Regions from separate parts of the Citrobacter pasteurii genome, predicted to be linked through region 2. Evidence: predicted binding sites of a transcription regulator. Region 2 holds the regulator's gene; each other region holds the start of a gene.
The links. The regulator CRP, encoded in region 2, controls carbon source genes, mostly activating them, when cyclic AMP is high. The targets are predictions, from matches to a motif close to ATGTGANNNNNNTCACAT.
Positions count from the first base shown of each region.

Region 1: uxuA (mannonate dehydratase) is a predicted target of CRP. The motif match lies at 1,721-1,738, and genes of this name have one in related genera.
Region 3: focA (formate transporter FocA) is a predicted target of CRP. The motif match lies at 2,188-2,205, and genes of this name have one in related genera.

Region 1 covers NZ_CP077262.1:4,512,691-4,516,943, forward strand. Annotated here, with positions in the region: gene I6L54_RS21775 (fructuronate reductase) at 1-286, opposite strand, end outside; gene uxuA (mannonate dehydratase) at 366-1,550, opposite strand; gene gntP (gluconate permease GntP) at 1,810-3,153, shown strand; gene I6L54_RS21790 (LutC/YkgG family protein) at 3,203-3,895, opposite strand; gene I6L54_RS21795 (LutB/LldF family L-lactate oxidation iron-sulfur protein) at 3,888-4,253, opposite strand, start outside.
Region 2 covers NZ_CP077262.1:658,779-663,031, forward strand. Annotated here, with positions in the region: gene I6L54_RS03155 (YccS/YhfK family putative transporter) at 1-1,778, opposite strand, end outside; gene crp (cAMP-activated global transcriptional regulator CRP) at 1,830-2,462, opposite strand; gene I6L54_RS03165 (OsmC family protein) at 2,769-3,173, shown strand; gene I6L54_RS03170 (phosphoribulokinase) at 3,272-4,141, opposite strand; gene I6L54_RS03175 (YheU family protein) at 4,195-4,253, opposite strand, start outside.
Region 3 covers NZ_CP077262.1:3,531,086-3,535,338, reverse strand. Annotated here, with positions in the region: gene pflB (formate C-acetyltransferase) at 1-1,212, opposite strand, end outside; gene focA (formate transporter FocA) at 1,272-2,129, opposite strand; gene ycaO (30S ribosomal protein S12 methylthiotransferase accessory factor YcaO) at 2,534-4,253, opposite strand, start outside.

The DNA of each region.
Region 1 (4,253 bases), 1.1 Mb from region 2:
CGATCACTTTCAGCACGGTGTTGTCCGCGCCTTTTTCCGCCACGGTATACAGCAGTTGCTGCTTGCGCAGATTTTCAATCAGTACGCAGTCGTTACCCGGCATCAGGTTAACTTCACAGATCCCCCAGTCGCTGTCGGTGGTTTCCAGCAAATGATGGGTGTACAGCGCCTGATGCGCGCGGTGAAAAGCGCCGCATCCCAGGTGAACAATGCGGGATTGCAGGCGCGAGCTGTCCCATGCAGGGCGCGCAACCGGCAGGTCGCTATTGGCAATTGTCGTTGTCATCGTGAACTCCAGAACCCGTTGAAAGGCCAACGGATGAGAAAAGAAAAACGCCGGCCAGACAGGTGGCCGGCAACTCGCTTTAGCGGCTGAAGAAAGCGCGCTGGATAGCCATCTCAACGCCGCGCACTTCCGCCAGCCCTTTCAGGCGACCAATCGCGGAGTAGCCTGGGTTGGTTTTCTTTTTCAGATCGTCCAGCATCTGGTGGCCATGGTCCGGACGCATCGGGATCAGATCCTCTTTACCCTCGGCCTTACGGCGTTGCTCTTCTTCAACGATCGCTTTCACCACTTCGTACATGTCGACATCGCCATTCAGATGCGCCGCCTCATGGAAGGTTTTCGGGTTATCTTCACGCAGCGTGGAGCGCAGATGGGTGAAGTAAATGCGGGGGCCAAATTGTTTGATCATGTCGACCAGATCGTTATCCGCCCGAACGCCGTAGGAGCCGGTACACATGGTGAAACCGTTCGCCATGCTGTTGACCGTATCGACCATCCACTGCATATCTTCCACGGTGGAAACAATGCGCGGCAGGCCAAGGATCGGGCGCGGCGGATCGTCCGGGTGTACCGCCATACGTACGCCAGCTTCTTCCGCCACCGGAATAATCGCCTTCAGGAAGACGGCGAAATTCTCACGCAGCGCGGCTTTATCGATATCTTTATAGCGCGCCAGATGCTGGCGGAACTGGTCGAGGGTGTAGCCCTCTTCCGCGCCCGGCAGACCGGCGATGATGTTGCGGGTCAGACGTGCTTTGTCTTCATCGCTCATGGTGGCGAAGCGTTCATTCGCCTGAGCAATCTCTTCGGCGGTGTAATCCGCTTCCGCGCCCGGACGCTGGAGGATATGCAGCTCAAAGGCGGCAAACTCGATCTGGTCAAAACGCAGCGCTTTGGAGCCGTCCGGCAGGACGTATTCCAGGTCGGTACGGGTCCAGTCGAGAACCGGCATGAAGTTGTAGCACACGGTACGAATACCGCACTGAGCCAGGTTACGCAGGCTTTGCTGGTAGTTGGCGATCCACCGCAGATAGTTGCCGGAACGGGTTTTAATGTCTTCGTGGATCGGTACGCTTTCGACGACCGACCAGACCAGGCCCGCCTGCTCGACAATGGCTTTGCGCTTTTGGATCTCATCAACTGTCCACACTTCCCCGTTCGGGATATGGTGCAAGGCGGTGACAACGCCTGTGGCACCCGCCTGACGTACATCCGCTAAGGTGACCGGATCGTTAGGACCATACCAGCGCCATGTCTGTTCCATGTTTTATTCCTCGTTACGTTATGGACTCGACGATATGGCACATAAATTCCTCCTTTTGGTATGACATGTCAACCTAAGGCTTAAAATTGGTTAACCACATCACGATTTATGCTGATGAGATCGCCATTTTACGGCCATGCAGCCCGGTAAGACTGTAAACATGTAACGCAATGTGACATTCATCGCATCAATGGTTAACCAATACATGTAACATCTCAACCAAAATCATAATGGTTCAACCAATAAAGGTAGACGTTATATGCACGTTCTCAATATTCTGTGGGTCGTATTCGGCATCGGTCTGATGCTGGTGCTCAATCTAAGATTCAAAATAAACTCGATGGTCGCCCTGCTGCTGGCGGCGCTCTCGGTCGGCATGCTGGCGGGTATGGATTTAATGGAGCTGCTGCACACCATGAAATCCGGTTTTGGCAGCACGCTGGGTGAGCTGGCGATTATCGTGGTATTCGGGGCGGTCATCGGTAAGCTGATGGTTGATTCCGGGGCGGCGCACCAGATTGCCCATACGCTGCTGGCGCGACTCGGCCTGCGTTATGTGCAACTGTCAGTGATCATTATTGGTCTGATCTTCGGCCTGGCGATGTTCTATGAAGTGGCATTTATTATGCTGGCGCCGCTGGTGATCGTCATTGCCGCGGAGGCGAAGATCCCGTTCCTCAAGCTGGCGATCCCTGCCGTTGCCGCCGCCACCACCGCTCACTCGCTGTTCCCACCACAGCCGGGTCCTGTTGCGCTGGTTAACGCTTACGGCGCAGACATGGGCATGGTCTACATCTACGGTATTCTGGTGACCATTCCGAGCGTGATCTGCGCCGGGCTTATCCTGCCGAAGTTCCTCGGCAACCTCGATCGCCCTACACCGTCATTCATGAAGGCCGACGTACCGGTTGACCAGAACAATCTGCCCTCCTTCGGCGTGTCTATTCTGGTGCCGCTGATCCCGGCAATCATCATGATCTCCACCACCATCGCCAACATCTGGCTGGTGAAAGGGACGCAGGCGTGGGAAGTGGTCAACTTCTTAGGCTCATCGCCGATTGCGATGTTTATCGCCATGGTTGTCGCCTTCGTGCTGTTTGGTACCGCGCGTGGTCACGACATGCAGTGGGTGATGAACGCCTTTGAAAATGCGGTGAAAAGCATCGCCATGGTGATCCTGATCATCGGCGCAGGTGGCGTGCTGAAGCAGACCATTATTGATACCGGCATTGGCGATACCATCGGCATGCTGATGTCGCACGGTAATATCTCTCCGTACATCATGGCGTGGTTGATAACCGTGCTTATTCGTCTGGCAACCGGACAGGGCGTGGTCTCCGCCATGACGGCGGCAGGGATTATCAGCGCCGCCATCCTCGACCCGGCAACCGGTCAACTGGTGGGCGTCGATCCGGCGTTACTGGTACTGGCAACGGCGGCGGGCTCCAACACCCTGACCCATATCAACGATGCCTCGTTCTGGCTGTTCAAAGGCTACTTTGATCTGTCGGTGAAGGATACGCTGAAAACCTGGGGTCTGCTGGAGCTGGTGAACTCCGTGGTTGGCCTGATTATCGTATTGATCATCAGCATGATTGCATAACGTCGATACCGCTCTGGCCCGCAGCGCCAGAGCGGTTTTCCATCCTGCCTCAACAATCCTCAATAATCAGATACACCGCCTTCACCGGGCCATGCACCCCAACCACCTTAATAAGCTCAATATCCGCCGTCGAGCTGGGTCCACTGATGATGTTAATGCACGATGGCATACGCTCACCGGCCTGCGCCTTCTGATGCAGTTTTTCTGCCAGTTGCGCCACGCGCGGCAGGATAGTGCTTTTGCGCAGCACGAAAATCGAGGACTCCGGCAGCAGGCTGATTGAACGCCCGCGTTCCGGCGCGGAAAACAGCACCACACCGCCGGACTCGGTCAGGCCATACTCGGCATACACCACGCCCACTTTCGCCTGCTCGGCCTGGGTAATATTTTCGCTGCCTCGCGCCGGGTCCCAGACCACGGCGTTACATTCCTGCTGCAGACGTTCGGTGATGCCCAGTTCCACCAGCCGACCGTCGCCGCTGATGACCACCGGCTGCCCCAACTCTTCGCACAGGCGTTGCGCGGCTTCTGCGGCCTGTTCCTCGCGGGTCAGTTCGCAGCGGGCCAGCATCACCTCGCTGGCAAACTGGATAAACGCATCGCAGCGCTGCTGCGGGCTAAGCTCGGTCAGGCGCTCGTTGGCATAGTTGTTCACCGGCGCGGCATCCGCTTGCGGCTCAAAACGCAGCGGGCGCCCCAGCGCCTGGGCGATGGTGTTTAAAAACGCGGTACGGTTATCCATTCTTTTTCTCCTGCGCCTGATGTTTCTTAAACCAGCTGCGGAAGCTCTCGCCGTCGGCATCAGGAAGATCGCGCGCCTCCATCCAGTCGCCAATCGCGCCAACCTTGAGCGGGGTTTTGCCGCCGTTGATAAACCAGCTCGCCGCATGTGCGCCCGCCATCATCCCGACTTTCCACAGCCCCGGATGACTATTGGCATACGCGAACATTTTTATCGCTCGCCGCTCGGCTTTCGGGGTAATGCCCTCCTCGGCCATCACCCGGCGATGCCGCAGGATCAGTTTTGACAGCGGGATCTTAACCGGACAAACGCTGTCGCAGGCCGTGCATAATGAACAGGCGTATGGCAGATCTTTAAA
Region 2 (4,253 bases):
ATTGCATTGATGTGCTCGACGATGAACTGGCTATGCGTAACCCACAGTTTCATGTCCGCCAGATAGTGCGAGTTGAACCCAGGCTCCTGCATCGCCTGGTTCAGCGAGTTGAACAGCGTGTTATGCGCCTGGTTGACCCGCATGCGTTGATACGCCAGCGGTGTGGCCTGGGGATCGTTGCTAAGAATCAGGCGAATGGCCTCCTGATCGGCTTCTAACGCATCGTGGGCGTTTTTACGCAGCAAACCGCTCTGCCACTGCGGCCACAGCCAGAGCATCCCGCCAAAAGCGATCAGGCAGCCAGTGATCGTATCGATAAACCGCGGCACGATAAACTGTTCCCCGTTCAGCGTCAGCAGTTGCAGGGTATATACCGCGGTGACCGTAAAGCCGACGGTAGCCCAGCCGTAGTTTTTGCGGATGGTCAGATAACTCACCAGGGTTATCAGCAGCATGCCTGCCAGCGTGTAACCTTCCTGAATATGAAAGTGCAGCGTAACACCTGCAATCACCAGGCCGACAAGCGTGCCCACCGAGCGGTGTAAAATACGCACCCGGGTTGCCCCGTAGCCATTTTGCGTGACGAACAGGATTGTCATCAAAATCCAGTAGGGTTTGGGCAGGTGTAAGGCGCTGCCCATCAGGCTGGCAATGCTCAACATGACGCTGATGCGTCCGGCATTACGCAGCGCCGGGGATTTCAACGACAGATAGCTTTTCAGGGCAGGGATCAGCGGCAGCCGACGCTGCTTGTCAGCCATTAAATCCCGTGCATACAGCGGGCGCTGGGTGCGTAGCACGCGGGCAATACGGCTGAAGTGCCAGTAGCAAAATTGTCCTACCGGATTGTCCGGATGCTGGTTGGCGATTTTTTCCAGCGTGCCAATTTGTTTATCCATTGAAAAACGCGTCGGCAAGCGGTGATACAAAATGTCATCAGCCAGAACGCGAAGGCGTTCGGCGACGGTGCGCGCATTCCAGCGAATCACCTGTTCGGCGTGGCTACGTTCGACCAGCTTTTGCACCTCTTCCGGCTGGTGGAGGCTAACGGAAATATGTTCCTGTAGATCGAGCGCCTCCTGAAAGGCACGTAGCAGGCGCTTATAATCGTTGTTGCGATGTGCCGACAGCATATGCATTTGCTGATAGCACTGGGTAATCAAATCCACCGCTTTTTGTTGGCGTACCAGTAGGGGAGGCAGCGCTTTTTCGGGATCGGCATGCTGGGTCAGCAGGCTGTACTTGGCCTCACAGTAATCGGCTAATTCGCGGTACAACAAACTGAGCGATTCGCGCAGCGGCTGCTCGCGCCACATCCAGAACCAGAACCAGTTGAACAGGCCGTACCATACTGTCCCCAGCGCATAGATCAGCAGTGGCTCCCAGACGGGCATGTTGCCGGCCAGACTCAGTGTGAAAATCGCCGCGATCAGCGAGGCGGGCAGAAGTCGCGCATGTAACGGGCTTAGCTCGGCGGTCACACCGAGAATCAGCGTCAGGCCGGTGAGGATCAGCGGCAGCGGTATAGTCTGTGCCAGCAGTAACTGCATAATCAGGCTGCAGCCGGCAAACAGCGACGCGCCTATAACCAAACGTTTGAAAAAGCGCTTATGCGGGGTATCAAGACCGGCAATATTGCAGCAGGCAGGGACGAGGGAGAATAAGAGCCCCAGATGAAGCTGACCGATGATCAGACCGACAGCCACAGGTAAACATAGCACCAGCGTCTGTCGTAGTGCGTAGTTGATCTCGGGGTGATAAATCAGTCTTCGCCACATCGGAGCAAACAAAAATGGCGCATTACTACGTAACACGCCATGTCGATGGGATTAACGCGTGCCGTAGACGACGATGGTCTTACCATGCGCGGAGATCAGATTCTGATCTTCCAGCATTTTCAGGATACGACCAACGGTTTCACGGGAACAGCCAACGATCTGGCCAATTTCCTGACGGGTGATTTTAATCTGCATGCCGTCCGGGTGAGTCATTGCGTCAGGCTGTTTCGCCAGATTCAGCAGAGTCTGGGCGATACGACCAGTTACGTCGAGGAAGGCAAGGTTGCCTACTTTTTCAGACGTTACCTGCAGACGACGAGCCATCTGAGAAGACAGACGCATCAGAATATCTGGGTTGACCTGGATTAATTGGCGAAATTTTTTGTAGGAAATTTCAGCGACTTCACATGCGGTTTTGGCACGTACCCAGGCGCTACGTTCCTGGCCTTCTTCGAAGAGGCCTAATTCACCAATAAAATCGCCCTGATTCAGATAAGAGAGGATCATTTCTTTCCCTTCTTCATCTTTGATCAGCACTGCCACTGAGCCTTTAACGATGTAATACAACGTTTCCGCTTTTTCACCCTGGTGAATCAGCGTGCTCTTCGATGGGTACTTATGAATATGGCAATGAGACAAGAACCATTCGAGAGTCGGGTCTGTTTGCGGTTTGCCAAGCACCATGCGCGGTTATCCTCTGTTATAAGCTGTCTCCAGAGCCAAAAAACAACCTGTCTCTGGGTTTGCAAAAATGTGCTTCCCGCTACCTGGGAAGGGGGCTGTCAATACGTGCGACGGCCTGTAATGTGATGTCCTCTGCATACATGCAGTACGTCAATGTATTACTGTAGCATCCTGACTGTTTTAGCATAGCTTTCGCCGTGTGTCTCCTGGTGTCTCGCTTCAGCATGACGCAGGTCGCCTTCCGTTGCGAGAATTGTTATGTACGCGTAATCTGTCAGGAAAATTGAAACATTGGAGTTACGAAATATGCAAGCGCGTGTAAAGTGGGTTGAGGGGCTAACCTTCCTCGGTGAGTCCGCCTCAGGCCACCAAATTTTGATGGACGGTAACTCTGGTGATAAAGCGCCGAGTCCGATGGAGATGGTGTTAATGGCGGCAGGGGGGTGTAGCGCCATTGATGTGGTGTCGATCCTGCAAAAGGGTCGTCAGGATGTCACCAACTGCGAAGTGAAGCTCACCTCTGAGCGTCGTGAAGAAGCGCCGCGTCTGTTTACCCACATTAACCTGCATTTCATCGTAACGGGTCGCGACCTGAAAGATGCTTCCGTCGCGCGTGCGGTAGATCTTTCGGCGGAAAAATATTGCTCCGTGGCGCTGATGCTGGAAAAGGCGGTGAATATCACCCATTCCTATGAAGTGGTTGCCGCGTAATTGCTGATGCCGGATGGCGGCGTTGCCTTATCCGGCCTACAGGGTGATGTTGAGTCGTAGGCCCGATAAGCGAAGCGCCATCGGGCGCTTTCCACATATCACTCTATCTTTTTGCCTTCCATCAGGCGCTGGACCAGCGGCAGCATAATCAATTCCATCGCCAGACCCATTTTTCCGCCCGGTACGACCAACGTATTGATATGCGAAATGAATGAGCCCTGCAGCATCGCCAGTAGCCACGGGAAGTCGATCCCTTCCAGATTACGAAAATGAATCACGACAAAGCTTTCATCGAGTGACGGAATGCTCTTGGCGGCAAAGGGATTAGAGGTGTCGACGGTCGGTACGCGCTGGAAGTTGATATGCGTACGGGAAAACTGTGGCGTGATGTAATTGATGTAATCGTCCATTGAGCGCACCACCGAATCCATCACCGCTTCGCGCGAGTGTCCACGCTCGCTGGTATCGCGGGTCAGCTTCTGGATCCACTCCAGGTTGACGATCGGCACCACGCCAACCAGCAGATCGACATGCCGCGCCACATTTTGTTGCGGGGTTACTACGCCGCCGTGCAATCCTTCATAGAACAGGACATCCGTCGGTTCAGGCAGCGGCTGCCAGGGGGTAAATGTTCCCGGAACCTGATTCCACGGTACGGCCTCATCATAGGTGTGCAGGTATTTACGCGACTGACCTTTGCCCGTCTGGCCGTATTCAATGAAGGTTTGCTCCAGCAGACCGAAGTCGTTAGCTTCGGGGCCGAAGTAGCTGATATGCCGCCCTGCATCGCGTGCTTTGCGAATCGCCATGTCCATCTCCGGACGGGTATAGCGGTGAAAACTGTCACCTTCCACCTCGGCGGCGCGCAGATTTAACTGTGCGAAAATTTTACGAAACGCGAGGCTGGTGGTGGTGGTCCCCGCGCCGCTGGATCCTGTTACCGCAATCACCGGATGTTTGGCAGACATAACAACTCCATAAACAGGTTGGTTTTTTATTATAGTCAGCCGTCGACAACCGATTATTCGCGAAACTGTTTCCGCGGCATAATGTTGACCGTTTCATGCAGTTCTGACCATA
Region 3 (4,253 bases), 2.0 Mb from region 2:
GTCATCGTTCTCGTACTGCAGAGAAGAGGTGTCGATGGACACTTTAGCGGCGAATTTCTTGAAGTTCAGAGGCAGTTTTTCAGACCACAGAACAGTGATGTTCGGCTCCGGAGAAGGACCCATGGTGTACAGGGTGTTCAGGAAGCGGAAGCTGTTTTTGGTAACCAGAGTACGGCCATCAACGCCCATACCACCGATTGATTCAGTTGCCCAAATCGGGTCACCGGAGAACAGTTCATCATATTCAGGCGTACGCAGGAAACGAACCATACGCAGTTTCATGACCAGGTGGTCAATCATTTCCTGAGCGTCTTGCTCGGTGATTTTGCCCGCTTTGATATCACGTTCGATGTAAGCATCCAGGAAGGTGGATACGCGACCGAAGGACATTGCTGCACCGTTCTGAGATTTAACCGCGGCCAGGTAGCCGAAGTAAGTCCACTGGATAGCTTCCTGAGCGTTGGTAGCCGGACCAGAGATATCGCAGCCATATTTAGCCGCCATTTCTTTGATCTGACCCAGAGCGCGGTGCTGTTCAGCGATTTCTTCACGCAGACGGATAGTTGCTTCCAGGTTTACGCCGTTTTCCAGATCGGACTGCAGAGAGACGAACTGAGCATATTTGTCTTTCATCAGGTAGTCGATACCGTACAGCGCAACGCGACGGTAGTCACCGATGATACGGCCACGGCCATACGCATCAGGCAGACCAGTCAGAACACCGGATTTACGGCAGTTCAGAATGTCTTTGGTGTAAACATCGAATACGCCCTGGTTGTGGGTTTTGCGGTATTCGGTGAAGATTTTTTTCAGCATCGGGTCCAGTTCGCGATTGTACGCTTTGCAGGAACCTTCAACCATTTTGATGCCGCCAAACGGAATGATCGCACGTTTCAGCGGAGCTTCAGTCTGCAGACCAACAATTTTCTCGAGCGCTTTGTTGATGTAGCCAGCGTCGTGAGAAGTGATGGTAGAAGCAACGGAGGTGTCAAAGTCAACAGGCGCATGAGTGCGGTTTTCCTGTTTAACGCCTTCCATCACGCTGTCCCACAGTGCAGTGGTCGCATCAGTTGCGCCAGCCAGGAAGGACTCGTCACCCTCATATGGAGTGTAGTTTTTCTGAATGAAGTCACGGACGTTTACTTCATTCTGCCAGTCACCTTTGGTAAAACCTTCCCAGGCTGTGGCTAACTTTTCATTAAGCTCGGACATGTAACACCTACCTTCTTAAGTGGATTTTTTATTTACTGCGTGTAATGGGCATCATCAGATTAATGATGATCGTTACCACGCAGGTAAATGACCCAGTATGTCAACCCGACCAACAAACCGCCGCCGATAATGTTACCGATCGTAACCGGAATCAGGTTATCGGTGATGAAATTCATCACGGTCAGGTGAGAAAAATTCTCCGGAGAAGAACCGACAGCGGTCCAGAATTCCGGGGTGGCGAAATCGCGTATTACGATACCCATAGGGATCATAAACATGTTTGCGATACTGTGCTCAAAACCGCTGGCAACGAACATTGCGACCGGTAATACCATGATAAACGCTTTGTCCATCAGGCTGCGGCCAGAGTAGCTCATCCATACCGCCAGGCACACCATCAGGTTAGCCAGAATACCAAGGCTTACAGCTTCAACAAAAGTATGGTGCACTTTGTGGTCGGCAGTTTGCAGGACGTTGAGCCCCCACGCGCCGTTGGCGGTCATATACTCGCCAGAAAGCCACATGAGTAACACAAAAATCAGCGCACCAATCAGGTTACCGACATAAACGTTAAGCCAGTTCTTCGCTAACTGACCCCAGGTAATACGACCACTGGCTTTAGCGACGACAATCAGTACGGTTGAAGTGAAGAGGTCAGCGCCGCAGACAACGCAAAGGATCAGCCCCAGGGAAAAGCAGATACCACCTACCAGCTTTGCCATGCCGAAAGGCATTGTGCCGGTACCGGTTGTGGCAGTGATATAGAAAACAAAGGCAATTGAAATGAACACACCGGCAGTAATTGCCAGATAGAACGTCTTAAGCGGATGTTTCGTTGCTTTATAGACGCCTGCTTCTTCGGCAACTTTGGCCATAGCAGCAGGAAGTATAAGATCAAAAGGGTTGTCAGCTTTCACACTAACTCTCTCTTTATTAAGTCGGCGACGAGATACTAACAAAGCATTATAGATGAGAATTTGATATAGATCATATCTCGCCTGGCTTATAGGCCCGCAAGGCGCATGGTTTTTATGCGATTACGGAGTAACTTGTTGATTATCCATATAAAAATAAATTTTAAAAATTATAAGGTGAGTTGAATTTTTTCTTTTTGTCTCCTGTCAGACAGTTAATTAAAATGGAGTAATTGAGATAAAAAAACACATTAATACGCTATTTTTTTTAATATCAACTACCAATATTTAACCTTGTTTTTACATTTATTTTCCGATTTGACCAAAATAAAAAACAGGGCGCTTAAAGCGCCCCGTAATATATCCCAGACAATATCTTTAGCCTACTTAGCGCAGGCTGACTGTCACTATTTTGACCAATGTGCAGCTTTCGCGCGTTGCAGCTTCTCATAGGCTTTCAGCAGAGACTGATGTGCCGGGAAAGCCTGCAGATCGCTATCAACGGTTTGCAGCCCGTAGAATGGCGCTTCGCCACTCAATGCCGCACTTGCCGCTTCAACCGCCTCGGCACCGTACATGCGGACAAACGCATTCAGATATTGCAGCGGCTGACGATCTTCTTCCTGAGAGAGCAGCAGTAGCGTTTGCAGACAGCGGTAGTAGTTGGCACGTTCAGCGCTAAAGACGGAGGCATTGAATTCCATCGTCCATTCCGTCCAGACCAGCGCCTGCTCCAGGTCGCCACCGGCCAGCGCCAGCATCACTTTTAGCTCGCCAATACGCAGGGTGTACCAACCGTTATCCGCGCCGGTTGCCAGACCAAGCAGTTCGCGTACGCGGGTGAAGTCGTCAAAGCCTTCTTCATCCAGCTGTTCGATCAGATTGAGATAGTCTTCTTTATCCCATTCACTGCCCGGCAGAGAGAGGATGGTGTCACGTAGATGGGCGCCCATGGCGTTGTTGGCTAACCACAGATCTTCAGCCGGGTAGATGTCAGACATTCCCGGAACAATAATACGGCAGGCGTAAACGCTCAGATGCTCATAGTCGGCGATGTAGACTTCCTTATCTTCCGCTTTGAAGATGGCCATCAGGGTGGCGAACTCTTCTTCTGTTGTACCGGAGAAACTCCAGTCAACGAACGGGTAATCGGCATCCTGCTTGAACAGATCCCAGGAGATCAGACCGCTGGAATCGATGAAGTGCGTTTCGAGGTTAGTGTGCTCAGCCACTTCTTCATCGTCGAAGGTTGGGGGAGTGAAGACATCAAGATCTTTCAGACCACGGCCCTGCAACAGTTCAGTGACGGTACGCTCCAGTGCAACACCGAAATCCGGGTGCGCACCGAAAGAGGCAAAACAGGTACCGTTAGCCGGGTTGAACAGTACAACGCAGATAACCGGGTATTTGCCGCCCAGCGAGCCGTCGTATGCGAAGATTGGGAATCCTTCGGCTTCCAGCTTTGCGATGGATTCAACGACTGCCGGGTAACGCGCCATCACTTCGGCCGGAATTTCCGGCAGGCTGATGCTTTCCGCGATAATGCGGTTCTTCACATAGCGCTCAAAAACTTCAGACAGCCCCTGAACGCGGGCTTCATTCGGTGTGTTACCCGCAGACATACCGTTAGATACGTACAGGTTACCGATAATGTTCATCGGAATGTAAACGGTCTGATTATCTGACTGACGGGTAAACGGCAGGCCGCAAACGCCGCGTTCTTCATTGCCGGATTGCAGATCGATAAGTATGCTGCCGGTCAGTTCATTGTCTGGATCGTAGAATGCACGCAGACGCGCATCCAGCAAACCTTCAGGTACGTCATCATCTTCTGTCAGTGGGAACCATTTTTCGTTCGGGTAATGTACGAACGGACCGTTGGCGATGGTGTCGCCCAGCCAGAAATCCGCAAAGAAGTAGTTAGTCGACAGACGCTCAAAATATTCACCCAGTGCGGAGGCCAGCGCCGCTTTTTTCGTCGCACCTTTACCGTTGGTAAAGCACAGCGCGCATTCTTTGTCGCGAATATGTACAGACCAGACGTTAGGAACGGGGTTCAACCATGAGGCTTCTTCAATTTGAAAACCGAGGTCGAGTAATTTTTGCTGGAAGCGAGCGATGGAATCT